DNA from 3 places in the Bacillus sp. KNSH39 genome. Region 3 is predicted to be linked to each of the others. Evidence: a T-box and tRNA genes for the amino acid it is inferred to sense, from the RefSeq annotation. Region 3 holds a T-box; the other regions hold tRNA genes.

Region 1 (2,166 bases), 2.7 Mb from region 3:
CTATCTCTTTTAGTATGACCCGTACGGGATTCGAACCCGTGTTACCGCCGTGAAAGGGCGGTGTCTTAACCACTTGACCAACGGGCCAGTTCTGGCAGAGAAGAAGGGATTCGAACCCTCGCACCGCGTTCGCGATCTACTCCCTTAGCAGGGGAGCCCCTTGAGCCACTTGGGTACTTCTCTATAAATATGGCTCCGCAGGTAGGACTCGAACCTACGACCGATCGGTTAACAGCCGATAGCTCTACCACTGAGCTACTGCGGAACAATTATGGTGGGCCTAAATGGACTCGAACCATCGACCTCACGCTTATCAGGCGTGCGCTCTAACCAGCTGAGCTATAGGCCCATAATTGAAAAGCGGGTGAAGAGAATCGAACTCTCGACCAGAGCTTGGAAGGCTCTTGTTTTACCACTAAACTACACCCGCATTAAATTGTAAATGGTGAGCCATGAAGGACTCGAACCTTCGACCCTCTGATTAAAAGTCAGATGCTCTACCAACTGAGCTAATGGCTCATTTTGAAAGTGGTGCCGACTAGAGGACTTGAACCCCCAACCTACTGATTACAAGTCAGTTGCTCTACCAATTGAGCTAAGTCGGCTTGCGTTTTCAAAATGGTGGCTCGGGACGGAATCGAACCGCCGACACGAGGATTTTCAGTCCTCTGCTCTACCGACTGAGCTACCGAGCCTTTATGTAAAAATGGCGGTCCCGACCGGGGTCGAACCGGCGATCTCCTGCGTGACAGGCAGGCATGTTAACCACTACACCACGGGACCATTTGGTTGCGGGGACAGGATTTGAACCTGCGACCTTCGGGTTATGAGCCCGACGAGCTACCGTGCTGCTCCACCCCGCGATGATAAAATATTTACTTTAGAAAAAATGGAGGAGGTAGAGGGATTCGAACCCCCGCGCGACTCTCGCCGCCTGTCGGTTTTCAAGACCGATCCCTTCAGCCGAACTTGGGTATACCTCCGAGATATATACGTCTAATGGTGGACCTTGTAGGACTCGAACCTACGACCGGACGGTTATGAGCCGTCTGCTCTAACCAGCTGAGCTAAAGGTCCTTTATGGTAGCGGCGGAGGGGATCGAACCCCCGACCTCACGGGTATGAACCGTACGCTCTAGCCAGCTGAGCTACACCGCCATAAATGATATTAATATAAGTGGAGCCTAGCGGGATCGAACCGCTGACCTCCTGCGTGCAAGGCAGGCGCTCTCCCAGCTGAGCTAAGGCCCCATGTTTTTTAGGAATATCGGGAAGACAGGATTTGAACCTGCGACCCCCTGGTCCCAAACCAGGTGCTCTACCAAGCTGAGCCACTTCCCGTTAATAAAAGCGCGCCCGAGAGGAGTCGAACCCCTAACCTCTTGATCCGTAGTCAAACGCTCTATCCAATTGAGCTACGGGCGCATATGGTGCCGAGGGCGGGGGTCGAACCCGCACGGTGGTCACCCACCGCAGGATTTTAAGTCCTGTGCGTCTGCCTGTTCCGCCACCCCGGCATGTCATATTGAAAATTGGAGCGGAAGACGGGATTCGAACCCGCGACCCCAACCTTGGCAAGGTTGTATTCTACCACTGAACTACTTCCGCAAGACATGTATGAGTTATTTAATTAAAAGTGCGGGTGAAGGGAGTCGAACCCCCACGCCAAAGGCGCCAGATCCTAAGTCTGGTGCGTCTGCCAATTCCGCCACACCCGCATATTAATTTATTTAAGAAAAATGGGGCGACTGATGGGAATCGAACCCACGAATGCCGGAGCCACAATCCGGTGCGTTAACCACTTCGCCACAACCGCCATGATTTCTGGTGCCGACTAGAGGACTTGAACCCCCAACCTACTGATTACAAGTCAGTTGCTCTACCAATTGAGCTAAGTCGGCTAAATGGTGGAGGATGACGGGATCGAACCGCCGACCCCCTGCTTGTAAGGCAGGTGCTCTCCCAGCTGAGCTAATCCTCCATTTGCCTGGCAACGTCCTACTCTCACAGGGACAAGGTCCCAACTACCATCGGCGCTAGAGAGCTTAACTTCCGTGTTCGGTATGGGAACGGGTGTGACCTCTCTGCCATCATTACCAGACTGTATTCATTTAAGACAAGAATTATTATAACTCATTTACTTTCGAAAGTCAACAAGTTTTTTAT
Region 2 (2,166 bases), 4.1 Mb from region 3:
TTAATCCAATCGATTCTTCCTTCATTTTTACAGCTGCCTCATATACATTGTCTAGCGGTGTACAATGTACAATATGGGTACTCATTAAGTCTCTCACTCGTGTCATTATGATTTCCTCCTTTTTATACATACCATAGCTTTTCCAAAATTCCTTTATTTATTTCTGGAAAGTAACGTAATAAAAAGGATTAACAAAATAAAAAAGAGCCAGCATAATGCTGACTCTTTTTGGTATGACCCGTACGGGATTCGAACCCGTGTTACCGCCGTGAAAGGGCGGTGTCTTAACCACTTGACCAACGGGCCATGGCTCCGCAGGTAGGACTCGAACCTACGACCGATCGGTTAACAGCCGATAGCTCTACCACTGAGCTACTGCGGAATAATATATGGTGGGCCTAAATGGACTCGAACCATCGACCTCACGCTTATCAGGCGTGCGCTCTAACCAGCTGAGCTATAGGCCCATATACTTTACAGGGGCAGTAGGAATCGAACCCACACTGGAGGTTTTGGAGACCTCAGTTCTACCTTTAAACTATGCCCCTAAATGATGCCGGCTAGAGGACTTGAACCCCCAACCTACTGATTACAAGTCAGTTGCTCTACCAATTGAGCTAAGCCGGCATAAAAAAATGGTGGCTCGGGACGGAATCGAACCGCCGACACGAGGATTTTCAGTCCTCTGCTCTACCGACTGAGCTACCGAGCCAACATAAATGGCGGTCCCGACCGGGGTCGAACCGGCGATCTCCTGCGTGACAGGCAGGCATGTTAACCACTACACCACGGGACCATTTGGTTGCGGGGACAGGATTTGAACCTGCGACCTTCGGGTTATGAGCCCGACGAGCTACCGTGCTGCTCCACCCCGCGACAATATAAAGTTTTAAAAATGGAGGAGGTAGAGGGATTCGAACCCCCGCGCGACTCTCGCCGCCTGTCGGTTTTCAAGACCGATCCCTTCAGCCGAACTTGGGTATACCTCCATGAAGGAAAAAATAAATATTTTATTATTATATGTCTAAGCCATTAAAGAAAAAATGGAGGAGGTAGAGGGATTCGAACCCCCGCGCGATTCTCACCGCCTGTCGGTTTTCAAGACCGATCCCTTCAGCCGAACTTGGGTATACCTCCGAGACATATATTAAATAAAGTGGAGCCTAGCGGGATCGAACCGCTGACCTCCTGCGTGCAAGGCAGGCGCTCTCCCAGCTGAGCTAAGGCCCCATGTTTTTTGGGAATATCGGGAAGACAGGATTTGAACCTGCGACCCCCTGGTCCCAAACCAGGTGCTCTACCAAGCTGAGCCACTTCCCGTTAATAAAAGCGCGCCCGAGAGGAGTCGAACCCCTAACCTCTTGATCCGTAGTCAAACGCTCTATCCAATTGAGCTACGGGCGCATATGGTGCCGAGGGCGGGGGTCGAACCCGCACGGTGGTCACCCACCGCAGGATTTTAAGTCCTGTGCGTCTGCCTGTTCCGCCACCCCGGCATGTCATATTGAAAATTGGAGCGGAAGACGGGATTCGAACCCGCGACCCCAACCTTGGCAAGGTTGTATTCTACCACTGAACTACTTCCGCAAGACATGTATGAGTTATTTTATTAAAAGTGCGGGTGAAGGGAGTCGAACCCCCACGCCAAAGGCGCTAGATCCTAAGTCTAGTGCGTCTGCCAATTCCGCCACACCCGCATATTTCATTAAAATGGTGAGCCATGAAGGACTCGAACCTTCGACCCTCTGATTAAAAGTCAGATGCTCTACCAACTGAGCTAATGGCTCTTAATGGCTGGGCTAGCTGGATTCGAACCAGCGCATGACGGAGTCAAAGTCCGTTGCCTTACCGCTTGGCTATAGCCCATTAATTAAGAATGGTGGAGGGGGGCAGATTCGAACTGCCGAACCCGAAGGAGCGGATTTACAGTCCGCCGCGTTTAGCCACTTCGCTACCCCTCCGACATATATGGTGGAGGATGACGGGATCGAACCGCCGACCCCCTGCTTGTAAGGCAGGTGCTCTCCCAGCTGAGCTAATCCTCCATTTTGCCTGGCAACGTCCTACTCTCACAGGGACAAGGTCCCAACTACCATCGGCGCTAGAGAGCTTAACTTCCGTGTTCGGTATGGGAACGGGTGTGACCTCTCTGCCATCATTACCAGA
Region 3 (2,166 bases):
GAGGTAGCAGCAGAATTAAATACTTCTTTCGTTAAACGTAATGACATACCGGTACATAAGCTACATGAGCAGTATGAACAAGATGTGCTTGTCGTAGGGAAGAACCGATTAGCTATTTATCCAAAAGGTACGGAAGAATCGTTTTTCTTTCATCCGAACTCAGCGATGTTTCGTGTGAAAAGGTTAATGCGTGGAGAACACGATCCGTTTGTACAAGCCACGCAATTAGAGAGAGGAATGACAGTGTTAGATTGTACGCTCGGGATGGCATCAGATAGTATTGTAGCTAGTTATGTTGTTGGGGAAAGCGGAAAAGTAACAGGACTTGAAGGCAATGAGTATATGGCTTATATTATGGAAAATGGTTTGAAAACATGGTCTTCATCTGTTTCTGAAATTGATGAAGCAATGCAAAGAATCCAAGTAAAGCAAACGGAGCATTTTTCATTTTTAGCGCAATGTGAAGACAATAGTTACGATGTCGTTTACCTTGATCCGATGTTTGAAGAAACTGTCATAGAATCCGATGGAATTAAAGGATTAAAACACTTCGCTTTGTATCATGATATTACTGACGAAACAATTGCGGAGGCAAAACGAGTGGCGAGAAAACGTGTCGTTTTAAAAGATCATTTTCGTAGTTCTAGATTTGAAAAACACAATTTTTATGTATACAAAAGAAAAAGTGCTAAGTTTCACTTTGGTGTAATTGACCCTTGCTAATTGTTTGAAAAGATGTATAATAAGCAATAATTAATTAAATATACTGTCTGTGATGAAGAGAGTAGTCTTTTTTAGAAGGAAAGCGAGCTAGGGATGGTGTGAGCCTAGTACGGAAGAAAAAGATGAAGCGCACTTCGGAGATGCTTCTTGAACGAATAGTAGAGAAAGCCGAGGCCCCCTGTCCTCGTTATAAACGGGAAAGTGGTTCGTAACGAACAACAAGGGTGGTACCACGGGTTAAAACTCGTCTCTTTTTTAGAGACGAGTTTTTTGTGTTTTAAAAAATAAGGAGGTTGTATCATGGATTATAAAATGCAGTTTGCGGAAAGTTTATCTAATATTTTCACGAATGAATTAACGCAAAAACAAATTTTAGATTTAATTGAAACACCGAAACAAGATGAATTTGGAGATGCAGCGTTCCCATGCTTTTCATTAGCGAAGCAATATAAAAAAGCACCAGCTCTTATCGCAAAGGAAGTTGCTGAGAAATTCAATGATCCGTTTTTTACGAAAGTAGAAGCCGTTGGTCCTTATGTAAATGTATTTTTCAATCGTGAAACTGTAAGTGATGCAGTATTAAAAACAGTTTTAGCGGAGAAAGAAGAGTTCGGTCAAAACCACTTTGGCTGTGAAAAAACAGTAGTAATTGATTATTCCTCTCCTAATATCGCGAAACCTTTTTCGATGGGGCATTTACGTTCTACAATGATAGGAAATTCGCTGAAACATATCGCTGAAAAATGTGGCTATGAAGTTGTAGGGATTAATTATATAGGAGATTGGGGAACACAGTTTGGAAAGTTAATTACCGCATATAGAAAATGGGGAAATGAAGAAGTAGTGAAAGAGGATCCAATACGTGAGTTATTTAAGTTATATGTTCAGTTTCATGCAGAAGTAAAAGAGAATGAAGAATTAGAAGAAGAAGGACGTGCTTGGTTTAAAAAGCTAGAAGAAGGCGATGAAGAAGCTGTTGAACTTTGGAATTGGTTCCGTCACGAATCATTAAAAGAATTTTCTCGTATTTATGAACTTCTCGGTGTGGAATTTACTAATTTTCAAGGCGAGGCTTTCTATAATGATAAAATGGAAGACTTTATTGGGATTTTAGAAGAGCACGACTTACTGGAAGAATCAGAAGGCGCATTAGTCGTTAATTTAGAAGAAGAAGGTATGCCGCCATGTTTAATTAGAAAGTCAGATGGTGCGACGATTTATGCAACGCGTGACTTAACGGCAGCTTTATATCGTCAAAACACTTATGGGTTTGATAAAGCGCTATATGTTGTTGGTCCAGAACAAAGCTTACATTTCAATCAATTTTTCACCGTATTAAAAAAACTTGGCTATACTTGGGTTGATGGTATGGAACACGTACCGTTTGGCTTCATTTTAAAAGATGGTAAGAAAATGTCGACACGTAAAGGAAGAGTTATTTTA

What was found. A T-box is a leader RNA that pairs with one kind of tRNA and senses whether it is charged. The one in region 3 lies ahead of argS (arginine--tRNA ligase), so its partner is inferred to be a tRNA-Arg.
Region 1: it has a tRNA-Arg gene. The T-box ahead of argS (arginine--tRNA ligase) is inferred to sense a tRNA for this amino acid. The anticodon was not compared.
Region 2: it has a tRNA-Arg gene. The T-box ahead of argS (arginine--tRNA ligase) is inferred to sense a tRNA for this amino acid. The anticodon was not compared.

The regions. Positions count from the first base shown of each region.
Region 1 covers NZ_JBQXYO010000001.1:3,257,565-3,259,730, forward strand. Annotated here, with positions in the region: tRNA gene ACUL40_RS16660 (tRNA-Glu) at 16-87, opposite strand; tRNA gene ACUL40_RS16665 (tRNA-Ser) at 93-183, opposite strand; tRNA gene ACUL40_RS16670 (tRNA-Asn) at 191-265, opposite strand; tRNA gene ACUL40_RS16675 (tRNA-Ile) at 273-349, opposite strand; tRNA gene ACUL40_RS16680 (tRNA-Gly) at 360-430, opposite strand; tRNA gene ACUL40_RS16685 (tRNA-Lys) at 444-519, opposite strand; tRNA gene ACUL40_RS16690 (tRNA-Thr) at 530-605, opposite strand; tRNA gene ACUL40_RS16695 (tRNA-Phe) at 620-695, opposite strand; tRNA gene ACUL40_RS16700 (tRNA-Asp) at 708-783, opposite strand; tRNA gene ACUL40_RS16705 (tRNA-Met) at 787-863, opposite strand; tRNA gene ACUL40_RS16710 (tRNA-Ser) at 891-983, opposite strand; tRNA gene ACUL40_RS16715 (tRNA-Ile) at 1,001-1,077, opposite strand; tRNA gene ACUL40_RS16720 (tRNA-Met) at 1,082-1,158, opposite strand; tRNA gene ACUL40_RS16725 (tRNA-Ala) at 1,179-1,251, opposite strand; tRNA gene ACUL40_RS16730 (tRNA-Pro) at 1,268-1,341, opposite strand; tRNA gene ACUL40_RS16735 (tRNA-Arg) at 1,352-1,425, opposite strand; tRNA gene ACUL40_RS16740 (tRNA-Leu) at 1,429-1,517, opposite strand; tRNA gene ACUL40_RS16745 (tRNA-Gly) at 1,534-1,608, opposite strand; tRNA gene ACUL40_RS16750 (tRNA-Leu) at 1,638-1,718, opposite strand; tRNA gene ACUL40_RS16755 (tRNA-His) at 1,741-1,816, opposite strand; tRNA gene ACUL40_RS16760 (tRNA-Thr) at 1,826-1,901, opposite strand; tRNA gene ACUL40_RS16765 (tRNA-Val) at 1,906-1,981, opposite strand; rRNA gene rrf (5S ribosomal RNA) at 1,986-2,101, opposite strand.
Region 2 covers NZ_JBQXYO010000001.1:4,602,496-4,604,661, reverse strand. Annotated here, with positions in the region: gene ACUL40_RS23520 (CBS domain-containing protein) at 1-106, opposite strand, end outside; tRNA gene ACUL40_RS23515 (tRNA-Glu) at 235-306, opposite strand; tRNA gene ACUL40_RS23510 (tRNA-Asn) at 308-382, opposite strand; tRNA gene ACUL40_RS23505 (tRNA-Ile) at 391-467, opposite strand; tRNA gene ACUL40_RS23500 (tRNA-Trp) at 478-548, opposite strand; tRNA gene ACUL40_RS23495 (tRNA-Thr) at 555-627, opposite strand; tRNA gene ACUL40_RS23490 (tRNA-Phe) at 637-712, opposite strand; tRNA gene ACUL40_RS23485 (tRNA-Asp) at 721-796, opposite strand; tRNA gene ACUL40_RS23480 (tRNA-Met) at 800-876, opposite strand; tRNA gene ACUL40_RS23475 (tRNA-Ser) at 897-989, opposite strand; tRNA gene ACUL40_RS23470 (tRNA-Ser) at 1,045-1,137, opposite strand; tRNA gene ACUL40_RS23465 (tRNA-Ala) at 1,158-1,230, opposite strand; tRNA gene ACUL40_RS23460 (tRNA-Pro) at 1,247-1,320, opposite strand; tRNA gene ACUL40_RS23455 (tRNA-Arg) at 1,331-1,404, opposite strand; tRNA gene ACUL40_RS23450 (tRNA-Leu) at 1,408-1,496, opposite strand; tRNA gene ACUL40_RS23445 (tRNA-Gly) at 1,513-1,587, opposite strand; tRNA gene ACUL40_RS23440 (tRNA-Leu) at 1,617-1,697, opposite strand; tRNA gene ACUL40_RS23435 (tRNA-Lys) at 1,712-1,787, opposite strand; tRNA gene ACUL40_RS23430 (tRNA-Gln) at 1,792-1,866, opposite strand; tRNA gene ACUL40_RS23425 (tRNA-Tyr) at 1,878-1,961, opposite strand; tRNA gene ACUL40_RS23420 (tRNA-Val) at 1,970-2,045, opposite strand; rRNA gene rrf (5S ribosomal RNA) at 2,051-2,166, opposite strand.
Region 3 covers NZ_JBQXYO010000001.1:549,229-551,394, forward strand. Annotated here, with positions in the region: gene ACUL40_RS02830 (class I SAM-dependent methyltransferase) at 1-723, shown strand, start outside; T-box leader at 764-978, shown strand; gene argS (arginine--tRNA ligase) at 1,024-2,166, shown strand, end outside.